One region of the Paenarthrobacter sp. NPDC057355 genome, then DNA from elsewhere that is predicted to be linked to it. Evidence: predicted binding sites of a transcription regulator. Region 1 holds the regulator's gene; the other holds the start of a gene.
What was found. Region 1 encodes LexA, which represses DNA repair genes until DNA is damaged. Its sites were predicted from a motif close to TCGAACANNTGTTCGA; they were not measured.
Positions count from the first base shown of each region.

Region 2: a site for LexA is predicted at 8,466-8,481, ahead of ruvA (Holliday junction branch migration protein RuvA). Genes of this name have one in related genera too.

Region 1 covers NZ_JBHVAL010000013.1:36,745-51,986, forward strand. Annotated here, with positions in the region: gene ACFUOZ_RS14470 (cation diffusion facilitator family transporter) at 1-861, opposite strand, end outside; gene ACFUOZ_RS14475 (TrmH family RNA methyltransferase) at 962-1,873, opposite strand; gene rplT (50S ribosomal protein L20) at 1,900-2,565, opposite strand; gene rpmI (50S ribosomal protein L35) at 2,685-2,879, opposite strand; gene infC (translation initiation factor IF-3) at 2,997-3,950, opposite strand; gene ACFUOZ_RS14495 (DUF1844 domain-containing protein) at 4,367-4,762, shown strand; gene ACFUOZ_RS14500 (MFS transporter) at 4,847-6,151, opposite strand; gene ACFUOZ_RS14505 (SseB family protein) at 6,197-7,105, opposite strand; gene priA (bifunctional 1-(5-phosphoribosyl)-5-((5-phosphoribosylamino)methylideneamino)imidazole-4-carboxamide isomerase/phosphoribosylanthranilate isomerase PriA) at 7,105-7,848, opposite strand; gene ACFUOZ_RS14515 (hypothetical protein) at 7,895-8,053, opposite strand; gene hisH (imidazole glycerol phosphate synthase subunit HisH) at 8,054-8,797, opposite strand; gene hisB (imidazoleglycerol-phosphate dehydratase HisB) at 8,794-9,420, opposite strand; gene ACFUOZ_RS14530 (histidinol-phosphate transaminase) at 9,468-10,586, opposite strand; gene ACFUOZ_RS14535 (LysM peptidoglycan-binding domain-containing protein) at 10,666-11,025, opposite strand; gene lexA (transcriptional repressor LexA) at 11,372-12,115, shown strand; gene ACFUOZ_RS14545 (ATP-dependent DNA helicase) at 12,120-14,180, opposite strand; gene hflX (GTPase HflX) at 14,173-15,242, opposite strand, start outside.
Region 2 covers NZ_JBHVAL010000001.1:704,964-720,205, reverse strand. Annotated here, with positions in the region: gene pdxS (pyridoxal 5'-phosphate synthase lyase subunit PdxS) at 1-745, shown strand, start outside; gene ACFUOZ_RS03285 (M3 family metallopeptidase) at 807-2,819, opposite strand; gene ACFUOZ_RS03280 (CapA family protein) at 2,892-4,157, shown strand; gene ACFUOZ_RS03275 (type 1 glutamine amidotransferase) at 4,161-4,931, opposite strand; gene ACFUOZ_RS03270 (MurT ligase domain-containing protein) at 4,928-6,256, opposite strand; gene pdxT (pyridoxal 5'-phosphate synthase glutaminase subunit PdxT) at 6,358-7,059, shown strand; gene ACFUOZ_RS03260 (YebC/PmpR family DNA-binding transcriptional regulator) at 7,063-7,818, shown strand; gene ruvC (crossover junction endodeoxyribonuclease RuvC) at 7,863-8,441, shown strand; gene ruvA (Holliday junction branch migration protein RuvA) at 8,542-9,186, shown strand; gene ruvB (Holliday junction branch migration DNA helicase RuvB) at 9,179-10,255, shown strand; gene yajC (preprotein translocase subunit YajC) at 10,401-10,784, shown strand; gene secD (protein translocase subunit SecD) at 10,899-12,650, shown strand; gene secF (protein translocase subunit SecF) at 12,650-13,639, shown strand; gene ACFUOZ_RS03225 (RelA/SpoT family protein) at 13,801-15,242, shown strand, end outside.

The sequences.
Region 1 (15,242 bases):
CGCCGCACGGATCCGTTGCTCGGCGTCGTCGATTCCCTTCGCGATCTCTTCGCCGGTCTCGGAAGCTCCCATGGAGATCTTGGCGGCAACCAGCAACTCATCCGGACCGAGGTGCAGGGTCTTGAGATGGATGATCCGGGTGCCGTCGGCCTGCAAAGCTTCGGAGATGCGCTGGACGTCTTCCTTCGTGGCAGACTCCCCCAACAGCAGCGATTTGGTTTCCATGGCCAAAACCACAGCGATGGCGACCAGCAGCAAGCCAATCATCGCGGTACCGAGGGCGTCCCAGACTCCGTCTCCGGTGACCAGGGTCATGCTGACGCCGAAGAGCGCAAAGACCAAACCAAGCAGGGCGCCGAAATCTTCGAGCAAGATGACGGGAAGTTCGGGCTGCTTGGCGTTGCGGACAAACTTGACCCAGCTCTGCTTGCCGCGGACGTGGTTCGATTCGATGATTGCCGTGCGGAAGGAGAAACCTTCAGCGATGATCGCCCCCACCAGAACAGCCAGGGGCACCCACCAGAAGCTGCCCTCGATGCCGTGCGGATGCTGGAACTTCTCCCAGGCCTCATAGAGGGCAAACAGGCCACCGACGCTGAACAACACAATGGAAACGATGAAAGCGTAAATATAGCGTTCCCGGCCATAGCCAAAAGGATGCTCCGGGCTGGCGGCCCGCTTGGAACGCTTGCCTCCAACCAGCAACAGGACCTGGTTGCCGGAATCGGCCACAGAGTGGATTGCCTCTGCGAGCATGGACGATGACGCTGTCAGGAAAAACGCAATGAACTTCAGAACAGCGATGGTCAGATTGGCGGCAAGTGCCGCCACAATCGCTTTGGTACCGCCACCTGCAGCCACGAAAGCTTCACCTCTTCGGGTATGGGAAAGTATGGGAAAGGCCAAGAAGAGTCGTCATCGTCTGATCTTGCAAGCAATACCGTACCCGGCGGCGCGGTATTTACACATTCTCCACTCGGGCGCCTCGCTGCGAACGCGCACTGGCATAAAGACAAACAGTGGCGGCGGTGCCCAGGTTCAAGCTTTCCGCTGCCCCGTAGACGGGCACGGCGACACGGTGGTCGGCCAGTGCCAGCTCTTCGTCCGACAAGCCTTGGGCCTCATTGCCGAAGAGCCACGCGGTAGGGGCTTCCAGGGCGTAGTCGGACGCCACGGAGCCATTGCCCAGCCGCCGCGCGGCATTTTCGTCCTGGAGCTTGTCCAGGTTGAGGGTTCCGTAGCCGTCAGCGGCCAGGATTCCGATCCCGCGTTCCCGGCACCGGGCCACAAGTTCTTCGACGTCCACGCCCAGGACCACTGGAAGGTGAAAGAGTGAACCGGCAGTGGAGCGGACAGCCTTCGGGTTGTAGATGTCCACACTGGAACCGGTCAGGACAACAGCGTCCGCTCCGGCCGCATCAGCGGCACGAAGGACGGTGCCGGCATTGCCGGGGTCACGCACCTGGCACATGACCGCGAGAAGCCGGGGACCGGCGTCGAGCACTGACTCGAGGCTGACGTCCACAAAACTGCAGACAGCGACGATCCCTTGGGGGTTGACTGTGTCCGCCATGGCGGACAGAACGTCATCGCTCGCCAGCCGGAGCAACGTACCCTGCGCCAGGTCGGCGAGCTCGGGCAGGCGGTCGAGACACGCCTCGCTGGCAAAAACTTCATGCACGACGGCGGCCCCTCCGGCCGCCGTGCGCTCACGGTGCAGGGTCAACGCCTCACGCACCGCCTGCGGACCTTCAGCAAGGAACCGTCCGCGTTTTAAACGCGCCGGGCGCCCGGCAAGCTTGGCGACATCCCTCACCCGATCTGCTCGGGGGTTGGTCATCGTAAAGTCTTGCGGGCGCCCGGTTTCGTTCATATATAGAACTTTAGTGGCAGTTGCGACTAGTTCTTGATCTGCTGGCGGGCTTCGCCGCCGGCCGGCTCGAAACCGGCAGCCTTTGCAGCTTCGACCGTGGAGAACCAGTACTCAGCAGCGGTGGTGTTGTACCAGGTGGAACCCGGCACGTGGTACTTCTTGGACTCGGCGTTGCCCTTGATGGCGTAGCCTTCCGGAGCCTCGTCACCGTCAGCGGCAACTGCGCCGTCGATGGCCGGCTTCTCGGAAACGACAGCCTTGACAGCCGGAGCGGTAGCAACAGCCGGAGCAACCTTGGCCTTCGGGGCAGCCTTGGCAGCCGGAGCGGAGGTGTCAGCCGGGAGTGCACCCTTGGCAACGTTCACCAGGGCGGCGAAAGCGTTGGCGTCGGAGACAGCCAGTTCAGCCAGCATACGGCGGTCAACCTCAACCTCAGCAGCCTTCAGGCCCTGGATGAGACGGTTGTAGGTGAGGCCGTTGGCGCGGGATGCAGCGTTGATACGCTGGATCCAGAGGCGACGGAAGTCGCCCTTCTTCTTGCGGCGGTCGCCGTAGCTGTACACAAACGAGTGCAGCAGCTGCTCTTTTGCCTTGCGGTACAGGCGCGAACGCTGACCGCGGTAACCCTTGGCGCGTTCGAGGACAACCCGGCGCTTCTTGTGGGCGTTTACCGCCCGCTTCACACGTGCCACGTGCGTACTCCTTCAGAAATCTTTATCCCAAGCTGCTACTGCCGGAATCCCGGCCGGCCTGAGAAGGCTTTTGGTGTAGTCGGTTCCTGCCGGATGGCAGTAACCAAAGAACTTGGAACTTAGAGGCCGAGCATCTTCTTGATGACCTTGGCGTCACCCTTGAAGACGAGCTTGTCGCCGGCGAGGCGACGGGTCAGCCTGGAGGACTTGTGCTCCAGGTAGTGACGGCGGTTGGCCTGCTGACGCTTCAGCTTGCCCGTACCGGTCAGCTTGAAGCGCTTCTTAGCACCGCTGTGGGTCTTCATCTTCGGCATGGGAACCGATCTCCTTACGTATCCACGGACAAGTCCGCGATTCTTTCGCGCAGCCGGCCAACGGGGGCCGACGTGCTGGTTGCTTGCCGGTGGAGGCGAGGCCTCCGCGGCGTTGAACTAAGTGGTCTTGCGGGCTGCAGGCTTCGGAGCGGCCTTGGGGGCCGCAGGCCGGGCTGCGGGCTTGGGAGCCGCCGGCTTGGCGACAGGCTTGGGAGCCGAGGGAACTGCAGGCTTCGGAGCCGCGGCCGGAACAGCAGGCTTGGGAGCCGCCTCTACCGGCGCTGCCTTGGGAGCCGGAGCTTCCTCGGCAACGGGTGCTTCTTCTGCTGCTTCAGGCGCCTCTTCGGCAACCGGAGCCTCAGAGGCAACTTCTTCGACGACCGGCGCTTCTTCAGCTGCGGGCGCCTCGGTTGCTGTCGCCGGAGCTTCCTGCTTGGTTTCCTCTTCAGAAACCTTGAAGCCTTCGGGCAGAAGGTCAGCAATGCTCTGCGTCAGCGGAGCCTGCTCCCCCGTGGTGTCCACGCGCGCTGCGGCCTTGGCTTCGTTCTGGGCCTTGGCTTCTGCGCGCTGGCTGGCACGGCGGGCTTCGGCCTTGGCCTCTGCCTTGTTCTTCAGCGGTCCGATCACCATGACCATGTTGCGGCCATCGATGCGCGGGCTGGACTCAATGACGCCAACCTCGGCCACATCTTCAGCGAAACGCTGCAGCAGGCGGATGCCCATTTCAGGACGCTGCTGCTCGCGGCCACGGAACTGGATCATGGCCTTGACCTTGTCACCGGCTCCGAGGAAGCGCAGAGCGTGCCCACGCTTGGTTTCGTAGTCGTGCTTGTCGATCTTGAGGCGGAAACGAATTTCCTTGAGAACCGTGTTGGTCTGGTTCTTGCGGGCTTCGCGCGCCTTGACTGCGGCTTCGTACTTGTACTTGCCGAAGTCCATCAACTTGCAAACAGGAGGCTTAGCCTGCGGCGCAACTTCAACGAGGTCGAGATCGGATTCTGCAGCCAGACGCAGTGCGTCCTCGATGCGGACAATTCCTACCTGTTCGCCGGCAGGACCGACCAGCCGCACCTCGGGGACGCGGATACGCTCATTGATTCTTGGCTCGCTAATGTTAAAGCTCCTGTGGTTGTGGTGGTGTCACCGGCAATAAGAGAAGGCCCCCAATTGCTGGTGCAATCGAAGGCCTCGAAGATCGGCTGCACTTCCCCAACGGGAAAGTACGCACAGCCGGGGATAACCCCGGAGTGTCCGACCAGGTACCCGGCAACCTCTTGTCCCGTAAGGGAATCCTGTCCCCGGAGGGAAACGGCTGACGCGGGTGGGAGAGAACTCCGCTTGCAAACTGAAAGACAATTCTACAGAAACAACCCGCCAAGCGCACATTGCGGTGGCGGGACTGTTGGCTATAGATCTCACCGCGGATATCCATGGTGAAAATCCTGGTGAATAACGACTTCCAGTCGGTCTGTGACAAGCTTACCAGTATGAGCACTGAAGACAGCAATTCCCGCAACTCCTTCGGCGGAGACGCCCCCTCCGCTGACGCCGGGGTCTCCCAGCAGATCCGCGACATCGCCGAGGTTCCGGCCGTGGAGGTCATCACTACCGGCGCCGTTCACCTGATGAGCGCTGCAGCCGTCAAGGTTGGTCTTGCCGACGACCCCAACGCAGAAGACCTCAAGGACCTTGACGAGGCCCGCAAGCTGATCACCGCACTTGCCGGACTGGTATCGGCCGCGGCCCCCGAAATTGGATCCCAGCATGCCGGACCGTTGCGCGATGGCCTGCGCTCCTTGCAGCTGGCCTTCCGCGAAGCCTCCATCATCCCGGACGCGCCCGGCAAGGGCCCGGGCGAAAAGTTCACCGGACCGGTGAACTAGCCGCGTACTGCCTGCATAACCACCGACGGCGGGTCGACCACATTGGTCGGCCCGCCGTCGTCGTCTGTTCACTCCCTGTTACGCCTAGACCTTGGCAGCCCGGCGACGAATGGATGTAAGAACCAGTCCCATGGCGCACAGCGCGACGCCGGCAATCCCCACCGCCGCGAATCCCCCGGACGGGCCGACAGTGTCGATGAAAACCCCGGCCAAGGGTGCACCCAAAGCGACACCGGCGGTGAGGGCAGAGCCGTACCAGCCCATGGCTTCGCCGCGACGATCCTCGTCCACCAGATCCGCTACCTTCTCGGAGGACGCGGACAGGACCGGGGCACACAACAGTCCCGGGAGGAGCGAGAGGAACGCAAGGGTCCAGGTGTCATGGGCGAAGCCCATCGGAATGGTCAAAGCGGCCATGCCCAGCAGGAGGATCATGGGCGAAACGGACAGCTTCATTGAGCCGTAGATCAGGCCGCCGACCACCGAGGCCGCGCACCAGAAGAAGAAGACGATGCCGATTTCATTTTGGTGCCCGCCCCGCTCCAGCAGCCCCACAATGCTGACGTCGGAGCCGCTGAGCACCATGCCGGAACCAGCGGCGACTGCGAAGAGCGCGGCAACGGAAACCGTAAACCAGGTGAAGTTCCTGGCCACCCGGTTCTTCAGTGCTGAGGTGCGTGAGGTGACGGACGCCATTTCGGAAGCCGCTTCCTGGACGTGCGCGGGGGCAGAAGCCACCATCGCAGCCTCCGCCGCAGCCAGGTCGGCCGACTCCCGGTCGGCAGATTCCTCCGGCGTGCACGCGACATCGCTCCGGGTGGGCGGGTTGAACCACATGAGGAATAGTCCCGCCACGGAAACGGAGACACCCACGGCAGTGAGGCCGAGAGCCGAATAGCCGCTCGTGGCCACCACTGCGCCCACGGCCGGACCGATCATGAACACAACCTCGGTGGCAATGGAGTCCAGGGCGAACGCCGAACGGCGCTGTTCCCCATCCACCAAAACACCCAACGATTGTCGGACAACACTGAAGATCGGCAAGGTGAAAAGGCCGCCTATAAAAACCAGCGGCAGCAGCCACTGGTAGGAAACGTGCGGCACAATCGACCAAATCACGGTCTCGGAAATGACGGAAGGGATCAAGGCCTTCCGCAGCCCCACCATATCCACCCTGCGGCCACGCCACGGTGCACCCAGGGCGATGCCGATGGTCATGACCGCGGCCGCCGCTCCAGCGGCGGCATAACCTTGCCCAAGCGTCAGGACAATGTGGAGGGTGAGGAGCACCCCGGCGGCAGAATGTGGAATGCGGGCAATCATGCCCACCACCAGCAGACGCCGGACAGGCCGGATGGACAGCATCTCTTTATAGAGAGCGAAGTTCACTCAATCCTCTTTTCCCCGGGCAACCCCGGGGAACCGGACCTGCCATTAGTGCGGCGCGGGCTCCTGTGCTGCGCGCTGCAGTTTGATCTCCATGGAATCGACACCCTCGGCAAAGGAGTCCATGCTTGCCCATGCTTCGTTCAACTGGCCGACAAGCGTCTGCACCGCCGCGGCGTCCAGCCCGTCCTCAAGGAAGAGCACCACACGCAGTTCCGGACCCGGACCGCCGCCTTGCACCTGGCGCCCGTCGGCCGTGAGGGACGCAACGCCACCTCCGGCCCGCGTCTCAAGGCGCCGGACCGCGGGGAAAGCTGAAATTGTCGAAACGAGAGCAGTCTCCAGTTGATCATCCAGGTATGACGGCGTCCAGTCCTTCTGTTGGGCCAGAGCCCACAGGGCCGGTCGCCGGACCACGAAGGCGAAGTCGGAACCGGGATCCACAACCAGCAGCTGGGCGCCTTCCGATACTGCCGAAAGCGCCGCCCGCGCGGCGTAAACAGCCACCGGGCGCGCCTGCGGATGCCACAGTTCCAGAGCAGCCGCGGAGGTGAACACAGGCATTGCCGTACGGCCATCGGGTGCCTTGAGTGTGACCAATGCCATATCGGCCTGTTTGTCGGCATGCAGCCCGTCAACGCCTTCGGCTTCCTCGGCCAGCTGGGCCACGACCGGAACAAAGACCCGGGCCGTAGCCAGGGAGGCTACCACTTCGGCTTCGCCGCCGGTGCCGTTAAACAGCCCGGCTATGGCAGCGAGGTAGCCGGCGTCCGCGCTTCCGTCATCATCTTCGAAGTTGTGAATCTTGGCGTCGTCACCGGCAAGGCTCCTACCGGCCCACGGCTGGCCCGCCGAGTCCGTCGCCCCGCCCGCACCGGCCAACGCCGCCGCTATATGACCCGGCAGTTCACGCTTTTCCGGCTGGTGTGCCTCCTGCCCGGCTGTGTGACGGCCCATCAGCGGCGGCCGGCCACGTCCAGCGCTTCGGGCAAGGTGAAGGCGCCCGCATACAGGGCCTTACCGACAATCGCACCCTCAACACCGAGCGGCACCAGTTCGCGCAGGACCCGGAGGTCCTCCAGGCTGGAGATACCGCCCGAAGCCACAACCGGCTTGCCGGTCTTCTCCACCATCTGGCGCAGCAGATCCACGTTGGGGCCCTGCAAGGTGCCGTCCTTGGTCACATCCGTCACAACGTAACGGGCGCATCCTGCGTCCTCGAGCCGGGCCAGCACTTCCCAGAGGTCCCCGCCCTCCTTCGTCCAGCCGCGGCCGGCAAGGGTGGTACCCCGGACATCAAGCCCGACGGCGATCTGGTCACCAAAACGCTCGATCGCCCGCTTGGTCCAGTCCGGGTTCTCCAATGCAGCCGTGCCAAGGTTCACCCGCGCAACGCCCAGTTCGAGGGCACGCTCAAGGGATTCGTCATCCCGCAGGCCGCCGGACAGCTCGACTTTGACGTTGAGCTGCGAAACAACCTCGCTGATGAGCGCGGCGTTGTTTCCCCGGCCGAAAGCGGCGTCCAAGTCAACCATGTGAACCCACTCCGCCCCGGCATTCTGCCAGTTGAGGGCTGCCTCGAGGGGAGTTCCATAGCTGGTTTCCGAACCTGCCTCTCCTTGCAGGAGGCGCACCGCCTGGCCGTCGACAATATCGACGGCAGGCAGGAGTTCCAGGACGGACTGGGAGGAGGTGGTCATGAGGGTCCTTGCAGTGTGAGGGTTCGCCGGCGTACCACGCCGCGATTCAGTTGGCGGGAAGTGTCAGGAGGTAGGCAGCCAGCAGGGACATCCCGGCCAGCACGTAAAAAGAAATGGAAACCCAGCGGGGCTTCTTCTGTTGATGGAAGGAAAGTCCCCCACCCACCAACAGTCCCGCCAGGCCCATAAGGACTACAGACCACATTCAGGCAGCACCGCTCCCGGACGATTCCGGAGCGGGCTTCCGCAGGCCCTCGACCCAGTTGCGCAGGAGCCTTGCTCCGGCATCCCCTGATTTCTCGGGGTGGAACTGGGTAGCGCAGAGGGGACCATTCTCGACGGCGGCAATGAACCGTGCGCCGTGCTCGGACCAGGTAACCTTCGGGGGCTCCATGCGGGGCTGGACAACATCGAAGTTCCACTCCTGCACCCCATACGAGTGCACGAAGTAGAAACGTTCCTGCTCGACCCCTGCGAAGAGTTTGGAACCTTCCGGGACGTCCACGGTGTTCCAGCCCATGTGCGGCACCACGGGAGCCGGAAGCAGCTCCACCTTGCCGGGCCATTCAGCCATGCCTTCGGACTCGGTGCCGTGCTCGACGCCGGCTTCGAAGAGCACCTGCAGGCCCACACAGATAGCAAGCACCGGACGCCCGCCGGCGACACGACGACCAATCATGCGGATGGCATCGACAGCTTTGAGTTCCTTCATCACGGTCTCGTAGGCACCGACTCCGGGAACAACCAGTCCGTCGGCGTTGAGCACGTCCTCCGGCTTGGAGCTGAGCAGCACGTGCGCTCCTGCCCTTTCGAGGGCGCGGACGGCGGAACGGACGTTCCCGGATCCGTAATCCAGAACTGTCACCGTGGGCTTGCCCTCCGGCGACTCCGGCTTCACCGAAGCGGTGGCGTCGGCCACTGCTCCGTCTTTCAAAAACTGGCCGCTCACAGGGCCCCCTTGGTGGACGGGATTCCCTCAACACGGGGATCGGACTCAACGGCCGCACGGAGTGCACGCGCGAACGCCTTGAACTGGGCTTCGACAATGTGGTGCGGATCGCGGCCCGCGAGAACGTTCATGTGCAGGCAAATTCCCGCGTGCAAAGTGATCGCTTCGAAGACGTGCCGGGTCAGTGAACCTGTGAAGTGGCCGCCGATGAGGTGGTACTCCTGCCCGGCAGGCTCACCGCCGTGCACCAGGTAGGGGCGGCCGGAAACATCCACGACGGCGTGCGCCAAGGCCTCGTCCAGCGGCACGGTGGCCTCGCCAAAACGACGGATGCCTGCCTTGTTGCCCAAGGCCGTACGCAGGACCTCGCCAAAGGTAATGGCGACGTCTTCCACGGTGTGGTGGGCATCGATGTGGGTGTCACCGGTGGCCTTGACGGTCATGTCGATCAGCGAGTGCTTGCACAGGGCGGTCAGCATGTGGTCGTAGAAGGGTACTGAAGTGCTGATGTCCGAAATGCCGGAGCCATCCAGGTTGATCTCCACCAGCACGGAAGACTCACTGGTGGTGCGCTCCATGCGGGCAGTGCGGGCAGCGGACGGCGTAGCGCCGGTTTCGCTCATTGGGGAACGTCCTTCTACAGGGAGGATGGGTTGGTCTATTGACAAGTTTAGGCGCGCTGGGAAACCGCGCCGTCCAGGAGGGCTTCCAGCGCCTCCAGGAAGGCAGTGGTTTCCGGCTCGGTTCCGGCCGTGACGCGCAAGTGCCCGGGGATGCCGACATCGCGGATCAGCACGCCGGCATCGAGCAGGCCCTGCCAGATCGTGTGAGGATCCTCCAGCCCGCCGAAAAAGACGTAGTTGGAGTCCGACGCCGCGGGCTTGAGTCCCATGCGGAGAAGTTCGGTCACGATGCGATCCCGCTGGACCTTGATGTCTTCGACGTCGGCCATAAGGGCTTCGCGGTGCGTCAAGGCCGCGAGGGCGGTGGCCTGGGTGATGGCTGAGAGGTGGTACGGGAGTCGTACCAGCCGGATCGCGTCTGTTACCTCCGGGGCCGCAGCCATGTAGCCAAGGCGTGCTCCAGCCAAGGCGAACGCCTTGCTCATGGTTCGGGAGACAATCAAACGCTCGCGCCCGGGCAGGAGGGTCAGGGCACTGGGAGTGTTGTCGTGGGCAAACTCGTGGTAGGCCTCATCCACGATCACGATGGCCTGACTTGCTTCGCCGGCTTCATACACAGCCTCAACCACATCCAGAGTCAAACCTGTGCCCGTTGGATTGTTCGGCGAGCACAGAAAGACGACGTTGGCCCCGGTCTCACGGACCTGTTGGGCTGCCGACTGCGCATCCAGTCCGTAGTCGTCGGCACGAACGCCACGGATGTACTCAGTGTCCGTTCCGCTGGCGAGCAACGGGTACATGGAGTACGTGGGAGGGAAACCAAGGGCTTTGCGCCCCGGGCCGCCGAATGCCTGGAGAATTTGCTGCAGGACTTCGTTGGAGCCGTTGGCAGCCCAGATGTTGTCCGCAGAAAGGCCGTGGCCGAGGTACTCCGCCAGGGCTACCCGAAGGTCGGTGAATTCGCGGTCCGGATAGCGGTTCAAGCCAGTGGCGGCGGCGGCCACTGCCTCCGTAATGGCCGCCTGCACATCAGCAGGGACGCCATGGGTGTTTTCGTTGACGTTGAGCAAAACGGGGACATCGAGCTGCGGTGCGCCGTAGGGGCTCAATCCACGCAGGTTGGTCCGGAGGGGAAGTCGGTCAAGTCGCTCAAGCTGCTCACTCACTACAACAGTTTAAGGGGCCACCGCGACTGCCGAGTAACTGTGACGTACGGGCAGAGGAAAGACACGCGTATTGCGGGCATCAGTGGGCCGGCACGAACAACTGCTGCCCTGGAAGGATCCGGCCACCACGGAGGTCGTTCAGCTGGATGATTTCGGCAATGACTTCACGCGGGTCCCGCTCCGGAGCCGCAGCGCCGGCAATACCCCACAGCGACTGGCCGGGCTGCACTGTCACGGACACCGCAACGGGCGGCTGCAACTGCGCCTGGGAGTCGGAAGCCTTTGCCGGCGAGGTGATAACCCCTGCGAGGCTAAGGAGAGCAGCCACCAGTAGCATGGCCGGGATACCAAAGAAGACCATGCGGCCTCGGCGGGTGAGGCGGAGACGTGCGGGCGCCGGAGCGGTGCGGAAATCAGCGAACGAAGTGATTGCGGACATGAGCTGAGCCCTTCTGAGCTATTGCGCCGCTCCGGAAGTCCCGGATCAGCGCTGCCAATTCATTGTGTTCCTCCCGGCGGCGCCGGATGTTCGAACGGCTTGTTCGAACATCCACCGTCAGCGCGAGGTTTATAGAACACATATTCGAACCTTGCTATGACATTTTTAGCACTTATCAACGAACGGTGTCGAGACTCGCTAGAACAAATGTTTGATAAACGCCTGTGCCTGCCCTACGTTTGAGTGAAGAAACAGCACTGTTTCAGTGGAACAGGAGGGTCTGACATTTTTTCCAGGCCCTGCATCCCCGGCTCTCTTCGGGGCGGAAGGAAAGGCATTGGCGAACATGGCAGCAAAAGCCACAGGCGGCGGGGCACCCCTGCGAAGCCAACAGCCTCAAAAGACTCCCAAGAGCCTGACCGTACGTCAGAAGAAGATCCTGGAGACCATCCAGCGGTCAGTCAATGACAACGGTTATCCGCCCAGCATGCGCGAGATTGGCGACACCGTAGGACTGGCCAGCCTGTCCAGCGTGACGCACCAGCTGTCACAGCTGGAAAAACTTGGCTACCTCCGCCGGGACCCCAAACGACCCCGCGCCATGGAAGTGTTGATGCCCCTGACCCTCGACGGCGGCCCGATCCCGGGCGTCGAGGCTCCGGCAACGCTGCGAAGCGCCGGCGGCATGGCCGTCACCGAACTGGTAAGCGCCAGCGACACCGCCATGGTTCCGTTGGTCGGCCGCATTGCAGCAGGTGGTCCCATCCTCGCCGACCAGACCGTTGAGGACGTGCTCCCGCTGCCCAGGCAACTCGTGGGACACGGTGAGCTCTTCATGCTCAAAGTGGCAGGAGACTCAATGATCGATGCCGCCATCTGCGACGGCGACTGGGTGGTTGTCCGCCGTCAGAACGATGCCATCAACGGCGACATCGTGGCGGCGCTGCTCGATGATGAGGCCACCGTGAAAACGTTCCGTCAGCGGGACGGACACACCTGGCTGCTGCCCCAGAACACCCAGTACGAACCCATTCTCGGCGACCAAGCCACCATCATGGGCAAGGTCGTGTCCGTACTTCGCTCCATCTAGCCTCTCAGGCCTTCCGGGCGGATTCCAGGCGCTCCAGGACCCCACGTACCACCGAACGGTCCGTCGTGGCCCAGAAGGGAGGCAGAGCGGCCCGCAGGAACCCTCCATACCGTTCTGTCGAGAGCCGTGAATCCAGGACGGCCACTACCCCCTTGTCCCCCGTTGAACGGATCAGGCGCCCCGCGCCCTGCGCCAGCCGGATGGCAGCGTGGGTGGCCGAAACCGCCATGAATCCGTTGCCGCCGGACTGCGCCACCGCACGGGAGCGGGCAGTCATGAGGGGGTCATCGGGCCGCGGGAACGGAATCCGGTCAATGACCACCAGGCGGCATGAACCGCCTGGCACGTCCACGCCCTGCCACAGGGACATGGTTCCGAAAAGGCACGTATCCGGCTCATCGGCGAATTGCTTGACCAGGGCGGCCATAGTGGACTCACCCTGGCAGAGAATGTCCACGTCCAGGCGCAGGCGCATGGCGTCGGCCGCTTCTTCGGCTGCCCGCCGTGATGAGAACAGGCACAGGGCTCCCCCACCCGATGCCCGGATCAAATCTTCCAGTTCATCAAGGGCCTCAGGGGATGTACCCCGGCCTGGCTTGGGAAGGTGCTTAGCCACGTACAGCACCCCCTGTTTGGGGTAATCGAAAGGCGAGCCGACGTCGATTCCCGTCCAGCTCGGGGCGCCGTCGCCGATCAGTCCCAGCCCACCCGCGGCGGGCTCAAAAGCGGAGCCGATGGCCAGTGTCGCCGATGTCAGCACCACCGTGTGTCCTGCAAACAAACCCTCGCGCAACCGGCCCGCCACGCTCAGGGGCGCGATGTTGATGAGCGCCGGAGCAGTCTCGTCTGGTTGTGAGTAGCCCTGCTGGGGATCAAAGGTGCTGTTTCGGGAGAACCACACCACTTCTCGGTTCTCCTTGGCGGCAAGCATCCGCTCACACAGCTCAAGGATGAGCATGAGCCGGGAGCGCGCCAGTTGGCGGCCGCCGTCGGCCGCGTTGGATGCATCGGTCTTCGAGTCGGACAGTGCGGCACGTGTGGCGTCGCGCAGCTGGTCCAGGCAGTCAAGCTGTTCGTCGTTGAGCCCGCCGGGCAGCAGCCCGTTGGGAACTCCCGCGATAGCCATATCAAGGCGGTCCGCGGCCGCGTTCAGGGCATCGACCGTAATGGCCGTGTGTTTGCGTGCACTCGATGCTGCGGCATGGACCATGGCCACGGACAGCTGCCCGGTAACCGCGCCGGTGACGCGGTCCTGCAGTTCGTGGGCTTCGTCTACCACCACGACATCGTATTCGGGCAGGACGGCCAGTCCCTCGAAGGCACTGACGGCCAGCATGGCGTGGTTGGTGACGACGACGTCGGCCTCAGCGGCCCGGGCCCGGGCGAGCTCGCTGAAGCACTCCTCCGCGAGAGGGCATTTCTGGGCCCCCAGGCACTCCATGGACGTCACGGACACCTGTCGCCAGGCCCGGTCCGTGACGCCGGGCATCAGTTCATCGCGGTCGCCTGTGGCTGTCTTTTCAGCCCATTCACGAAGGCGGACAACTTCCTTGCCCAGTTGTGATTGCGGTCCTCCCATGGATGCCGCGAAGTGCGGAACACTGGTGTCCTCGCCCAGGGAGAACAGTTGGCCCTCCGACGGCTCTTCACTGGGAAAGCCGCCCTCCAGCTTCTGCAGGCAGACGTAGTTGGCACGGCCCTTCACGAGCGCCACGTTGACCGGCCGCTCGAGTGCGGGGTTGATGGTCTCCAGCAACCGCGGCAGGTCCCTGCCGACAATCTGGGTCTGGAGAGCCAAGGTGGCGGTGGACACGAGCGTCGGTTTGTCGCTGTCCATGGAATGCGCGATCAGCGGAATCAGGTAAGCCAAGGACTTACCTGTTCCCGTTCCCGCCTGGACCAGCAGATGCTCCCCGTTTTCGATGGCCCGGGTTACGTGCTTGGCCATTTCGTGCTGGCCGGCACGGCTTTGCCCGCCCATGCCGGCCACAGCCCGGTCCAACAGTTCGAGGGTGGTCTTCTCCCCCACCGACTCGACGGCGTCCGCCGCCACCTTCTCAACCATTGCTGACGAATGACTCCAGTTCGGCTGCCAGTCCTTCACGGACCATGACCACGATCCGTGTGCCGTGTTCCTCGTGGTCAATGCTGAGGATCTCCGAATCGGAGCTGTGCAGCTTGCTGATCAGCTCGCCGCGATCGTAGGGAATCAGGAGCTCGAGCCGAACACCCGGGCGCGGAATGGACTGGCTGATGTCCTCCAGCAGTTCAGCGATTCCCTCGCCCGTACGGGTGGAAACCACGGCGTGCCGGGGTTCTTTCTGCTTGAGGCGTTCGACCACGAAGGGGTCTGCCACATCAACCTTGTTCAGGACGATGATTTCGGGAACCTTGCGCGCATCCACCTCGGAAAAGACAGCGCGCACTGCGGCGATCTGCCCCTCGGGGTCCGGGTGCGAAGCGTCCACGACATGCAGGATGAGGTCCGCGTCAGCCACTTCCTCCAGCGTGGACCGGAAGGCCTCTACCAGTTGGGTGGGCAGGGAACGCACGAAGCCCACGGTGTCGGCCAAGGTGTAGCCGATGCCGTCGGGGGTTTGCGCTTTGCGGACGGTCGGATCCAACGTGGCGAACAGGGCGTTCTCCACCAGGACACCGGCGTCGGTCAGGCGGTTCAACAGCGAGGACTTACCGGCGTTGGTGTACCCGGCGATCGCGACGGACGGAACAGCATTACGACGGCGGTTGGCACGTTTGGTCTCGCGGGCCGGCTTCATCGCGGCGATTTCACGCCGCAGTTTGGCCATGCGTGTACGGATTCGACGACGGTCCAGTTCGATTTTCGTTTCACCGGGACCACGCGAGCCCATGCCGGCACCGGCACCACCGACCTGGCCACCGGCCTGGCGGGACATGGATTCACCCCAACCACGCAGGCGTGGAAGCAAGTATTCCAGCTGGGCCAGCTCCACTTGTGCCTTGCCTTCACGGCTCTTGGCGTGCTGGGCGAAGATGTCCAGGATGAGCGTGGTCCGGTCGACCACCTTGACCTTGACAATGTCCTCCAGCCCGCGTCGCTGTGACGGGGCCAGTTCGGTGTCGACGACGACGGTATCGGCACCCGTGG
Region 2 (15,242 bases), on a different contig from region 1:
TGTTCCGGCTGATATCCGCGCCCAGGGTGGCGTGTCCCGCATGTCCGATCCCGACATGATTGATCAGATCATTGCCGCGGTGTCCATCCCGGTGATGGCCAAGGCCCGTATCGGCCACTTCGTCGAGGCCCAGGTCCTGCAGTCCCTCGGTGTGGACTACATCGATGAGTCCGAGGTCCTGACCCCGGCTGACTACATCAACCACATCGACAAGTGGAACTTCACTGTTCCGTTCGTCTGTGGTGCCACCAACCTGGGTGAGGCGCTGCGCCGCATCAACGAGGGTGCTGCGATGATCCGTTCCAAGGGCGAGGCCGGCACGGGAGATGTGTCCAACGCGACCGGTCACATGCGCAAGATCCGCGCCGAGATCGCGAAGCTCTCCTCGCTGCCCGAGGACGAGTTGTATGTCGCGGCGAAGGAGCTGCAGGCCCCGTACGAGCTGGTCAAGGAAGTTGCCGCTACGGGCAAGCTTCCGGTGGTGTTGTTCACCGCTGGTGGCATCGCGACCCCGGCTGATGCTGCGATGATGATGCAGCTCGGCGCCGATGGTGTGTTTGTCGGTTCGGGTATCTTCAAGTCCGGCAACCCCGCAGAGCGCGCCGCCGCCGTCGTGAAGGCCACCACCTTCCACGACGATCCTGACGTGATCGCGAAGGTCTCCCGCGGCCTGGGTGAAGCGATGGTCGGCATCAACGTCGACGAAATCCCTGAGCCCCACCGCCTCGCAGAGCGCGGCTGGTAACAAGCAAAAGCAGTACGACGCCGGGCCGGTCACCTTCCAAGGTGACCGGCCCGGCGTCGTTCTACCCGAGTCCGCGGCGCTTCAGCAGGGGTTCCAGCTGGGCGTCCCGGCCCCGGAAGGCGCGGAAAGACTCCAGCGGGTCCCGGCTGTTGCCCCGTGACAGCAGCTCCGATCGAAACCGGTTGCCGTTCGCGCGGTTCAGCCCGCCGTTTTCCTTGAACCACTCCACGGTGTCAGCGTCCAGTACTTCGCTCCAGATGTAGGAGTAGTAGCCGGCGGCATAACCGGCGCCGGCGAAGATGTGCTGGAAGTAGCCGGTCCGGTAGCGCGGGGGAATCAGGGGGTGGGCGATGGATGCCTGGGCAAGGGCGTTGGCCTCGAAGGCAAGGACGTCCTCAGGTACGTCAGCCTCGGACAAGACGTGCCATGCAAGATCCAGCAACGCGGCGCCCAGATACTCCGTAGTGGCGAAGCCTTCACCCCACAACAACGAGTCGTTGAGCTTGTCCACGACGTTTTGGGGAAGGGCCTCACCTGTGATGTGGTGTCGTGCGTAGTTGGCCAGTACTTCCGGCCACATGATCCACATCTCGTTGACCTGTGAAGGGTACTCCACGAAATCGCGGGGCACCGATGTGCCGGAGAACCGCGGGTACGTGACCTGTGAAAACAGGCCGTGCAGGGCGTGGCCGAATTCATGGAACACGGTCCGGACTTCGTCCAGGGACAGGAGCGCGGGCTCGCCGGGAGCAGGCTTGGTGATGTTGAGGTTGTTGATCACTGCCGGTCGGGTGCCAAGCAGGGTGGATTGCTCCACGAGGGAGTTCATCCACGCCCCGCCGCGCTTGGTCTCCCTGGTGTAGTAGTCACCAAGGAAGAGGCCCAATCCCTTCCCGTCTTCGTCGCGGACTTCCCACACCCGGACGTCGGGATGGTAACCGTCCAGGTCCGTACGTTCATCGAACGTGATTCCGTAGAGCTGGGTCGCGGCATGGAAGACACCGTCATGGAGCACTGTCTCCAAGGAAAAGTAGGGACGCAGGGCTTGTTCGTCCACCTCGAACTTATCCTTGCGCACCCTGGCCGAATAGTACGGCCAATCCCAAGGATCCAGTTCCCTGCCCGCTGCCTCGGCCAGCGCCTTGGCCTCGGCCTCGGCGTTACGCACGGCGGCAGGTGCCAACCGGCGCAACATGGCCTGAACATCGCCAAATCCCGGGGCCGTCTGCTGATCCACCACGAGCTCGGCAAAATTGGCAAAGCCCAGCAACGTTGCTTTCTCTGCCCGCAGGCGGACAGTGGCCAACACCAGTTCACGGACGTCCAGCGGCCCGCCAGCCGTGCCCCGCGCAAGCGAGGCTTCATATAAACGACGGCGGATGGCCGGCTTTTCGAGGGAGGCGAGGGCAGGCTGGTTACTCGGTTGAATCAGCGTGAGCAGGTACTTTCCGCCATGGCCTGCGGAGTTGGCCGCTTCGGCGGCGCCTGCGATGTCCTCCTCCGGCAGCCCGGCGAGGTCTCCGACGTCGTCAAGAAGCAGGGCTGAGGATTTCATCGCCTCTTTGACCCGCTGGCCAAAGTCGGTTCCCAGCCGTGAGAGCTCCGCGTTGACTTGCCGCAGGCGGTCCTGCCCGGCGTCATCGAGCTGGATGCCGGACTGGCGGAACTCCTTGAGGTATTCCTCCACCAGGCGGGTTGATTCGGTATCGAGGCCCGCCACGTCGATGGCTGAGAAGCGTTCATAAAGGCCCCGGTTCATGTACACGGCATCCTGGTGGGCCGCGAACTTGGGGGAGAGTTCCGTCTCCAGCGCTCTGATGGCTTCATCGGCATCGGCGGAGACCAATGTAAAGAAGGCTGCCGCCGTCCTCTTCAGGAGAGATCCCGACCGCTCCATTGCTACTGCCGTGTTCTCGAACGTAACAGGGGCCGGGTTGGCTACGATGACGTCAATCTCTTCCAAATGCGCTGCCAGTCCGGCGTTTACTGCCTCGGCGTAGTGGGCAGGGAAAATGTCGGCGAACGGCGGGAGTCCGTACGGCAGCGGGCTGGGGCTAAGCAGGGGATTGGTCATGAAGTGACTCTTTCACGTAGAAATCGTGTCCTCAAGGACGGCGCGCCTGGTTCCGCGGGTGTTCACCGTAGGATGAACAGCATGGGGAACATCACATTTGCTGCCGGATGGCGACGACGGCAACTGGCAGTGCTGCCAGCCCTGTCCGTAGTCCTGGCCATGACCGTGGGCGCCTGCGGGGTCATCGCAGAGAACAACGATCCCACACCAAGCAGCGATCCATCGCAACCGGCAGTTGAGTCACCTTCAGCAACACGCACCCCCGCACCTAACCCGACCCCCGGCAAGGGACCGGCCTGTCCGGAACTGCGTTGCACCACGGTTACCGTGACTGGCGACATGCTGGTCCACACCCAGTTGTGGCAGCAGGCAAGGGCCGACGCCGCTGCGGCGGGCCAGCCCGGCTATACCTTTGTGCCGCTTCTCGAAGGGCAGAGGCGCTACATCAGGAACAGTGACCTGGGTATCTGCCATCAGGAAACCCCGGTGGCTACGCCAGAGGGGCCCTTCTCGGCCTATCCGTCGTTCAATGTTCCTCCACAAATTATCGCCGCTTCCAAGGACATCGGATACCAGGCCTGCACTACGGCCAGCAACCACACCATTGACCGCGGGACCGAGGGGCTGCTCAGAACCCTGGATGCCCTGGACGCCGCCGGCTTGAAGCACACTGGCTCCTACCGGACGGAAGCAGCATCCAAGGAAATTCTGATGCTGCAAACGGACGCTGCCAAAGTAGCAGTCATCGAAGGAACCTACGGGCATAATGGCCAGATCCCGGAGTACCCGTGGCTGGTTGATGAACTGGACCCCGCTACCATGATCGCCAAGGCGACCCAAGCCAGGTCACTCGGTGCGGACATCGTCCTGGGAGTGATGCACGCAGGTGACGAATACGCCAGTGAACCCAATGCCCAGCAGCAGGAGGTCGCCCATGCACTCGTGGACAGTGGCCAGTTCACCATGATTTATGGGCACCACACCCACTCTGTGCTCCCCATTGAGAACTACAAGGGCACGTGGATCGTCTATGGACTGGGTAACGGCATCACTGAGTTGTCACCTTGGTACGTCGTCAACAATGAAGGTCTGTTGGTCAGGGCGCAGTTCAGCCAAAATGCTGCCGGAACCTGGGTCGCCTCGGACCTGGCATGGGCACCCTCGGTGATTGTCCGTGACCCTTATCGGTGGTGTTCAGTCGCGAGCGATGCCCCGCAAGGCGTGTGTGCCACGCCCGCGGCCGACGCCGAAACGCACCAAAGAACCAAAACCGTGGTTGAGTCCATGGGAGCCGCGACGGCCGGTGCCCATGAACTGCTGGTCACCAAGGAAAAGTAAACCCTAGCGCGGGCGGCGGGCAGCGTGTTCGCGCGCGAGGTGGGCGTAGTCGTCGTCGGGCATTCCCGGAACGAAGGTTCCGAACTTGCGCTCTGCTGCCGTGCGGATCAGGAAGTCCGCGATAGCGGGGTTCTTCGGCAGCAGCGAGCCGTGCAGGTAGCTGGCCACAACGTTCTTGTAGCGCGCGCCCTCGTGGCCGTCCTTGCTGTTGTTGCCGGCGCCTTTGGTAACCGTCCCCAAAGGCTCGACGCCGGGACCCAAAGTGGTCTGCCCGCTGTGGTTCTCGTAGCCCATGATGTCGCCAAACTCGGCTGACTTCATGATCACGTTGCCGATCAGGCGTTCGTCCGTGCCCTGGGTTTCAACATCCAGGATGCCGATGCCGGGGATTGTGGGCCCCGAACTGGTCTTGAAGAACTTGCCAAAGAGTTGGTACAGGCCGCAGATCACCAGCATGGGCGCGCCGTTGTCGGCAAGCTCCCGCAATTGCTCCGCGCGGGCCTGGAGATCGTCCTGGATGACGAGCTGGCCGCTGTCCTGTCCGCCGCCCCCTACGATGATGTCAACATCATCCGGGAATTCATCGCCCACGTTGTACTCCAGCAGTTCCGGCGTATAGCCGTGCCACTTGATGCGCTGCTTGAGGACCAGGGCATTGCCCCAGTCGCCGTAGATGTTCATTTCCCGTGGGTACAGCTGGAGCACGCGGATGGTGCCCTTGCTGGGCTGCGAAGCCTGCGGTCGTGCGGCCTGGGGCGCGGTTTCCGAGGTCATGAGACCACCTCAACTATGGTGATTTTGGCAAGTTCGCGGCGAATGGCGAGCATGGATGTGTAGGTGCAGAAGATGCGCTTTGGCTTGCCTCGCGAACCGTCGATGAACGTGCGCAAGGCGGATGTGATGTCAGGTTCCACCGTGCCGAAGGGCACGTCATCGTACTGGAGGCGGAGGGCCATGTCGTAGGCTCGGACCCCGGTGAGGACATCCACGCCACCTTCACGCAGGGACTCGAATTCCACATCCCACAGCCACGACATGTCCCTGCCGTCGGCATAGTTGTCGTTGATCGCGATCATGGTGGCATAGCCACCGGCCGGGAACGACTTCAGGCCCAGCCGGAAACCACTGGGATTCTTGACCAGCACCAGTTCCAGCGGTTGGCCGTCCACTGTGAGGCTTTCGCCGCGCCCGAACGCCGGAGCCACGTTCCCGAGGGCCTTGACGAGTTTTGGAGTGTCAACAGGGCCGGTCCCCAGAACCGCGCGGGTCAACGACAACGCAGCGGCTGCGTTGAAGATGTTGTAAACCCCGCGCAGCTTCATGGTGGTGGTCACCGTCTTGCCGTCGAACTCAAAGTCGGCGTCCTGGGGGCCTACCCGTCGAAGTACGACGTCGGCATCCGGCAATTCGACTGCCTCGCCGGTCGCTGCGGCTACCGACGTTCCTGAAGGCGAGGGGCCGCTTCCGGACCGCATCTCGTCGTCGTTCGGGAACGTGCTGCGGAGTGATTCGTCCAGGCCGAAGTAGCGGACGCTGGGGTGATAGACGGCGTCGAGGCTGTTGATGGCGTTGGCTATCCGAGTAACGCGCGGATCCTCACGGTTCAGGACCACCGTGTCCGATGTTTTGGAGGCGATATGCTCCAGAAGGCGGGCGGTCTTGTCGATTTCGCCGAAGCGGTCCAGCTGGTCCCTGAGGACGTTCAGCAGCAGGCTGAAACGGGGAGGCACCTTGTTGACGAAATGCACGGCGTGCGCTTCATCAAGTTCAAGGACTGCAATATCGGCATCGAGCTTGCCCCGCCAGTCGACCTCGCCCAGCAATGATGCTGCCACGCCCCGGGTGAAGTTGCTGCCAGTGCGGTTGGTGAAAACCTTAAGGCCCTGGCTTTCCAGGAGTTCCACCACCATCTTGGTAGTGGTGGTCTTACCGTTGGTGCCGCTGACGACGGCTACGCCGTGAGGCAGAGACGCCAGCGTTCGCTGCATGAAGCGGGGATCGATTTTCTCGACCACCAGCCCGGGGAACGCCGACCCTCCGCCCCGAAGCCGGGACAGGGTGCGGACCAGCTTGCCGAGGGGGACGCTGTAGGAAAGCATGCTCTGTAATATATCCCAGTCGGGGCATGGAACCCGGGTCGCCGCAGTGGCAGGCCGCTTCCCGGCACTGCCCGAACCGCCGGGGCCACTATGATGGACCAATGACCAACCCCCTTTCCGACGCTTCATCACGCCTGGGCACAGGCCTCCGGATCGGCGTACTGGCACTCCAGGGCGATTTCCGTGAGCACATCCACGCCGTGGAGTCCGCGGGAGCAACAGGCGTGGGCATCCGCCGGCCCTCCGAGCTCGATGACATCGACGGCCTGATCATCCCCGGTGGCGAATCCACCACCATTGACAAACTGTCCCGGATCTTCGAAGTCCGCGAACCGATCCAGCAGCGGATCGCGGAAGGGCTTCCCGTGTACGGCTCTTGTGCAGGGATGATCCTCCTTGCCAATGAGATTGCCGATCCTGCCACCGACCTGAAGGGAAACCCGCAGCAGACCTTCGGTGGGCTGGACATCACTGTTCGCCGCAATGCCTTCGGCCGCCAGCGCGAGTCCTTCGAAACGGACCTTGACTTCAAGGGGCTGGACTTCAGTGCCGGAGAGGACGGCGTGGACCCCGTCCACGCAGTGTTCATCCGCGGACCCTGGGTTGAGCGCGTGGGAGAGGGCGTGGACGTTCTGGCCCAAGTCGATCCCGACCACGCCAGCCACACCGCCGCTTTGCATGGAGTGGCTAGAATTGTTGCAGTGCGCTCCGGCCGTTTGCTGGCCACCTCCTTCCATCCGGAAGTGACAGGGGAGAAGCGTGTGCATGAACTCTTTATTCGAATGATCAGAGGAGAAGCGTAAAGCATGTCAGGCCACTCCAAATGGGCGACCACCAAGCACAAAAAAGCCATCATTGACAGCAGGCGTGCAAAGTCGTTCGCAAAACTGATCAAGAACATCGAAGTTGCTGCCCGCATGGGTGGACCGGACCTGGCCGGCAACCCCGGCCTGGAACTTGCCGTCACCAAGGCAAAGAAGACCTCGGTCCCCAACGACAACATCGACCGCGCCATCAAGCGCGGCGCCGGCCTCACCGGTGAAGTCGTGGACTACACCGAAATCATGTACGAAGCCCGTGGCCCCCAGGGCTCGGCTTTGCTGATCGAGTGCCTTACCGACAACAAGAACCGGGCGGCCTCCGAAGTCCGCCTGGCCATCTCCCGCAACGGCGGTACCATCGCCGATCCGGGCTCGGTCAGCTACCTGTTCGCCCGCAAGGGGGTCGTGGTTCTGCCGAAGAACGCTCTCAGCGAGGACGACATCCTCATGGCCGTCCTCGACGCCGGTGCCGAGGAAGTAAAGGACAGTGGCGAGAACTGGGAAATCCACTCGGAGCCCTCTGACCTCCAGGCCATCCGGGATGCCCTCAAGGAAGCCGGGATCGAATACGAAACCGACGAAGCAGAATTCGTCCCGTCCATGCAGGTGGAGCTGGACATTGACGGCGCCAAGAAGTTCATGAAGCTCGTCGATGCGCTCGAGGACCTGGACGATGTCCAGAACGTCTACAGCAACGCGGACTTCAGCGAGGAAGTGCAGGCTGCCCTCGACGCCGAGTAGGCGTGGCAGCATTCAGTATTGATCATCAACAGGAAGGCCCGGACTTGACTCTTCGCGTATTGGGAGTCGATCCGGGCCTTACCCGTTGCGGCATCGGTGTAGTGGACATCGAGCGGAACCGCCGTGCCACCATGGTTGCAGTCGGTGTGGTAGGTACGTCTGCGGAACTGACCCTGGACAAGCGCTTGTTGGTCATTGCCAAGGCAATCGATGAGTGGCTCGACCTGCACAAACCGGACGTCGTCGCCGTCGAACGCGTCTTTTCGCAAATGAACGTCAGCACTGTCATGGGCGTGGCCCAGGCCTCAGGCGTGGTGATCGCCGCCGCGGCGCGCCGTGGCATCCCCGTGGCCCTGCATACGCCGTCGGAAGTGAAAGCCGCGGTTACGGGCAGCGGTTCGGCGAACAAGGACGCAGTCACCAAGCTTGTCACCAAGATCCTGCGCCTGGATGCTCCGCCGAAACCCGCGGACGCAGCAGATGCCCTCGCCCTGGCCCTGACGCACGCCTGGCGGGCCGGAAGCGGAATGGGAACTGCAGGCGGAGCTGGTGGCGGGGGCACGCTGACCCCGGCCCAGAAAGCTTGGGCGGATGCCGAAGCCAAAGCGCGCCGTGCGCGCTGATACCCAGCCGTCTTGCTAGGGTATTCGTAGATATGTTCGGATAGTCAGTCCAGGCCGCAGTTCCAGGTGGCAGGGCAGGCAGTATTTCAGGAGCCGGGTCTTGATCAGTTTTCTTCGTGGAACAGTAGCCCACGTTGGTTTGTCCAGCGCGGTCATCGACCTCAACGGCGTGGGCATGAGCGTGTTCGCAACACCACAGACCCTGAGTCACCTGAAGGTAGGTTCGGACGCCAAGCTCTTTACGTCCATGATCGTCCGCGAGGACTCCCTGACACTTTTTGGCTTCGCCGACGACGACGAGCGGGAAGTTTTCGATGTCCTCCTCAGCGTCAGCGGGGTCGGACCGCGGCTGGCCCTGGCAGTGCTCGCAGTGCACGAACCGGAGGCCATCCGCGTTGCAGCACATACGGGCGACGGCAAGGCCTTCACGAAGGTTCCCGGCATCGGTCCCAAGGTTGCCGGCCGGATCGTCCTTGAGCTCGCTGGCAAGTTGGTTCCGCATGGCACTGGCACCGCAGCCGCACCCGCAGCAGCCGTCAAAGCTGAGTGGAAGCCGCAGGTGGTCGCTGCCATGACCAGCCTTGGCTGGTCGGAAAAGGATGCCAACGGAAGTATCGACAAAGCCATGGCTGATTCGCCCGAATTGGTGGACGCAGGAAATGTCGCACAGATTCTCCGGGCCACGCTGCGGTGGCTTGGTCAGGACGGCGCACGCGCCGGCAACCGCGTAGGCACCCGTGGCTGAGCAGTCGCTGGTCAGCGGGGGAGAGGAACCGGAAGAGCGGGTCATCGAGGCGGCCCTTCGTCCCAAGAACCTTCATGACTTTGTAGGCCAGCACCGCGTCCGCAAGCAGCTGGCCTTGGTACTTGAGGCCTCAAAAATGCGAGGCCGCAGCGCCGACCACGTACTCATGTCCGGCCCTCCCGGGCTCGGCAAGACCACACTGGCCATGATCATTGCCGCGGAGATGAATGCTCCGCTGAGGATCAGCAGTGGTCCGGCCATCCAGCATGCCGGAGACCTGGCCGCGATACTGTCCTCCCTCTCTGAGGGTGAGGTCCTTTTCCTGGACGAGATCCACCGCATGTCCCGGCCTGCGGAAGAAATGCTCTACATGGCCATGGAAGACTTCCGCGTAGACATTGTGGTGGGTAAGGGGGCCGGCGCTACGGCCATTCCCCTGGAGTTGCCTCCCTTCACTCTGGTAGGAGCCACCACCCGGGCTGGACTCCTGCCAGGTCCTTTGCGCGACCGGTTTGGCTTCACCGGCCATCTCGAGTTCTATTCCGTGGCCGAGCTTGAACTCGTCCTGCGCCGTTCTGCCGGACTGCTTGATTTGAAGGTGAACTCGGCAGGTTTCACGGAGATTGCCGGGCGCTCCCGCGGAACACCGCGTATCGCCAACCGATTGCTTCGCCGGGTTCGGGACTGGGCCTTGGTTCATGGCATTGAGCAGATCGATGCGCGGTCAGCCTCAGCTGCTTTGGACATGTACGAAGTGGACCAGCGTGGCCTTGACCGGCTGGACCGCTCTGTCCTTGAAGCACTGATTACCAAGTTCAATGGCGGCCCGGTGGGACTGTCCACCTTGGCCATTGCCGTGGGTGAAGAGGCCGAGACCGTGGAGACAGTGGCGGAGCCATTCCTCGTGCGCGAAGGGCTGCTGGGCCGCACGCCCCGTGGCCGGATCGCGATGGCTTCAGCCTGGACCCATCTTGGCTATGCCGTGCCGGCCGGAGTGTTCGGACAGGAGACCCTTGCCCTGTTTGACGAAGACGAAAACCACGCCGAAAGCGTAGATACTGCGGGTTAACACGCTGCGTTCAGCTTTTCCCTCTAGACTGGTATGACGCTCGGCACGTTCGAGTCCTTGATCCATGCGCCAGGCTCGCGGATCTCCCAGGGACGTTGCCGTGAACCAAAACGTAAGTACAGAACGGAACTTCCCTGTGGATCCAATGACCATATTGCTGTTCGTCATGCTTGGACTCTTTGTCTTCATGATGTTCCGGCGCAACAAGAAGACCCAGCAGCAGCAGGCTGAGATGCAGTCCAAGTTTGCTCCGGGAGTCGACGTCATGACCAGCTTCGGCCTCTTTGGCCGGATCGTGTCCATCGACGAAGCGGAGAACAAGGTCGTTATCGAGCTCTCCCCGGGCAACGAGGCCACGGTTCACCGCCAGGCTGTCACCAAGGTAGTCGAGGCGACTCCTGAGGAAGCCCCTGTGGTTCCGGATGACGCTTCTTCCTTGACCGCAACGGGTACTGAAACCCCGGCGGCCGGCGAGACGCCGGAAGAGACCATTGCGCGCCTCAACAAAGAGGACAAGAAGGACAACTAGCACCGTCAGTCGCGGCACCACCGCGCAAGGCAACTTCTACGGCTGCGGAAAGCCGCCGGCAGACGCTCACCAGCGCCTGCCGGCGGCTGTCCGGCGATAACAGGAAGATTGAAAATGGCAAGGACCGGCCCCAAAAATTCAGCCCGCAGGGTGCTGACATGGCTTGGAGCAATATTCGTTGTACTCACCGTCCTCCTGGCTGGCGGCGTGATGACCGGCAATGCGAGCTGGGCTCCCAAGCTTGCACTGGACCTCGAAGGTGGAACCCAGATGATTCTGGCACCCCGGGTGGAGGGTGCTGCCGATATCAACGAAGAGCAGCTCAACCAGGCTGTGGCGATTATCCGCCAGCGTGTTGACGGTTCCGGCGTCGCCGAGGCCGAAATCAGTACCCAGTCGGGCCGGAACGTGGTTGTAAGCCTGCCGGGCACCCCATCGAAGGAAACCCGCGATCTCATCCAGGCCTCGGCTGACATGAACTTCCGGCCTGTTATCGCCGCTGGAGATCCTGCCGCCATCCCTGCCGAGCAGCGGACACCTGATGACAAGCTGAACAAGCCCACCGCCGAGCCGACGAACGCCAGCGACATCAATTGGGTCACCCCGGATGTCCAGAAGGAGTTTGAGGCGCTGGATTGCGTCAACCCCTCCAACGAAAAGCGCGACCGCTCGGACCCCGCCAAGCCGCTGGTGGCTTGTGAACCCGCCACTGACAAGACTCCCGCCACCAAGTACATACTCGGGCCGGTCGAGGTCAAGGGCCAGGACATCAGCGATTCCACCTTCTCCCAGGTCCAGGGGGCCCAGGGTTCTGTTACGAACTCCTGGGGCGTAAACATCGTCTTCAACGGCGATGCCACCGCAAAGTTCAAGGCAGTCACCGAACGCCTCAACCAGTTCTACGTCGCGGCACAGGCCCAGGGCACCGACGACCCCAAGGCGCAGTTCGCAATTGTCCTCGATGACAAAGTGATTTCCGCGCCCCGGGCCCTTGCCGTCATTACCGACGGTAAGCCGCAGATCACCGGCAACTTCACCCAGGCCAGTGCCAAGGCCCTGTCTGACCAGCTGCGCTACGGCGCCCTGCCCATCAGCTTCGAGATCCAGTCGCAGGAGCAGATCTCGGCAACGCTCGGTGGCGACCAGCTGCGCCTCGGTCTCCTGGCCGGCATGATCGGCCTGTTGCTGGTTGTGGTGTACTCGCTCTTCCAATACAGGGCCTTGGGATTCGTGACCATCGCCTCGCTGGTAGTGGCCGGGTTGCTGACCTACCTGGCCATTGCCATCCTCGGCTGGACCGAAAACTACAGGTTGTCGCTGGCAGGTGTGGCAGGTTTGATCGTGGCCATCGGCCAGACAGCGGACTCGTTCATCGTCTACTTCGAACGCATCCGTGACGAACTGCGCGAGGGACGCGGCCTGGTGTCCGCCGTCGAAAACGGCTGGAAGCGTGCCAAGCGCACCGTTCTGGCCTCCAAGGCCGTCAACCTTCTTGCCGCAGTGGTCCTGTACTTCGTGGCGGTTGGAAACGTCCGCGGCTTCGCCTTCACCTTGGGCTTGACCGCCCTTGCGGACCTCCTTGTGGTGTTCATGTTCACGCATCCGATGCTGCAGGTTCTCGCCCGGACCAAGTTCTTTGGCGAAGGACACCGCTTCTCCGGACTGTCGCCTGACCGCCTCGGTGCCGTCCCGCTGTACCGCGGAGCCGGCCGGCTCCGGACACCGGAGGAAAAGCCGACGCCGGTCCGCGCCCGGAACGCCGGAGCGGCCGCTGAAGCCGAACGACGCATGACCATCGCCGAACGGCGCCTTGCCGCGAAGGGCCAACTGACCGGCACTTCCAACGGCAGCAAGGAGGAGAAGTAATGACAACGAGCTTCGCAACCTTCGGCCATGAGCTCTACACGGGCAAGCGCTCGTACAACTTCGTCAATTCAAAGAAGATCTGGTTCACCATCGCGGCTGTCGCCGTGGCGCTGTCCATCCTGATCCCGGTGGTCAAGGGCGGCTTCAACCTTGGCATCGAGTTCCGTGGTGGCTCGGAGTTCACTGTCTCCAACGTGAGCACCACAGATGCCGCGCTCGGCGAGCGGGCTGTGCATGACGTCGTTCCGGACGCAGTTCCGCGCGTTGCAAACGTTGCGGGAAACACCATGCGGATCCAGACGGATCAGCTGACCGACGACGAGACCAACCGCATCAAGGACGGGCTCACCAGCGCCTATGGCGTCACAGCGAACGAGGTCACCTCCAACTTCGTCGGACCGACGTGGGGCCAAGACGTGACCCGGCAAGCCCTCATCGGCCTGGTGGTCTTCGTCGGCTTGGCTGCGGTCCTCATGGCCCTGTACTTCAGGACCTGGAAAATGTCCCTGTCAGCGCTTGTTGGCATGCTCGTCACGATGTTCACCACCGCGGGTGTCTATGCTTTGAGCGATTTCGAAGTCACGCCGTCGGCCATCATCGGCTTCCTGACTGTCTTGAGCTACTCGCTCTACGACACCGTGGTGGTCTTCGACAAGATCCGCGAAAATACCTCGGACATCTCCACCTCCACGCGCCGCACCTTTGGCGAAGAGGTCAACCTCGCGGTGAACCAAACCCTGGTCCGCTCCATCAACACCATGATGGTGGCGGTCCTGCCCGTGGCGGCAATTCTGTTCATTGGTGCAGGCCTGCTGGGTGCCGGAACGCTCCGTGACCTGTCGCTGGCATTGTTTGTTGGCATCCTTATCGGCACGGCGGCTACGATCTTCATCGCGGCGCCGCTCTACGCCTGGCTGCGCCAGGGCGAACCGGAGCTGGTCAAGCAGGCCAAGAAGGTAGCCCACCGCAGGGCGCAAGCCACCGTTTAGGGGCCGATGCAGCGTCAAATCTCCGAAGAGCCGGTCACCGCAACCCTGCGGTGACCGGCTCTTTGACTTGCCCGGCCGTTCGTCATGTGCTGTCCAGTTGCAGAAGCATTCACTTGCGGGAATAGACTGGAAGAATTAAATCGGTTGTGAGGGGTACTTCTGTGGAAGAACGAGCGACGTCGGCACCACTGGCGGGCGGGGAAGAGGACCGCAACTCAGCTGTGGTCCCTGCAACAAGTGTGTCCGCCCGGGCCGCAGGCGCCGTACCAGTTGACATGCCCGGAGCCCGTCCCACGTTCCCCGGCCGGAGGGAACGCACGCGTTCCCGGCTGGCGCGGTTGACCGGACGCGGTGTAGCGCCGTACTCGCCGATCCTTGAGCCATTGCTGCGGACCGTCAGGGCCAACAATCCCAAAGAGGATTTCGACCTGATCCAACGCGCCTTCGCCGTCGCTGAGCGGAGCCACCAGGGCCAGAAGCGCAAGAGCGGCGATCCGTACATCACCCACCCGGTGGCAGTGGCTACGATCCTGGCCGAGCTGGGCATGACGGGCACCACGTTGGCTGCTGCATTGTTGCATGACACCGTGGAAGACACTCCCTATACCTTGGCTGACCTGACCCGGGATTTCGGGCCGGAGGTTGCCATGTTGGTCGATGGCGTCACCAAGCTGGACAAGGTCAGCTTCGGCGAGGCCGCACAGTCGGAAACCGTCCGCAAAATGGTTGTCGCCATGGCCAAGGACATCCGGGTCCTCATGATTAAACTGGCAGACCGTCTCCACAATGCCCGCACCTGGCGTTTCGTGTCCGCGGAGTCTTCTTCGCGCAAGGCCCGGGAAACCCTTGAGATCTTCGCGCCTCTGGCCCACCGCCTGGGTATGAACACCATCAAGTGGGAACTCGAGGACCTGTCCTTCGCTGCCCTTTACCCCAAGGTGTACGAGGAAATCGTCCGCATGGTGGGGGACCGCACTCCGGAGCGCGAAAAGAGCTTGGGCGTTATCCGCAACCAAATAGCGGACGACCTTCGGACTGCCAGGATCAAGGCCACCATTACAGGCCGCCCCAAGCATTACTACTCCATCTACCAGAAGATGATCGTCAGGGATAAGGACTTCGACGACATCAACGACCTCATGGGCGTGCGGGTCCTGGTGGACTCCGTCCGTGATTGTTATGCGGCCCTTGGCACCCTGCACTCGCGATGGAACCCCCTGCCGGGCAGGTTCAAGGACTACATCGCGATGCCCAAGTTCAACATGTACCAGTCCCTGCATACGACAGTGATCGGTCCCGGGGGCAAGCCCGTTGAAATCCAGATCCGCACACACGAGATGCATCGTCGGGCAGAGTACGGTGTAGCCGCCCACTGGAAATACAAGGACCAGCCAAACCGTACGGCACAAGGCCCGGGCAGCCCGCGGGACGGCGACATGGGCTGGCTGCGGTCGCTGGTGGACTGGCAGCAGGAAACGTCGGATCCCGGAGAGTTCCTGGATTCCCTCCGCTACGAGATCAACGCCCGGGAAGTCTTCGTCTTTACGCCCAAGGGCGAAGTCATGGCCCTTCCCGCCGGCTCTACTCCCGTCGACTTTGCCTA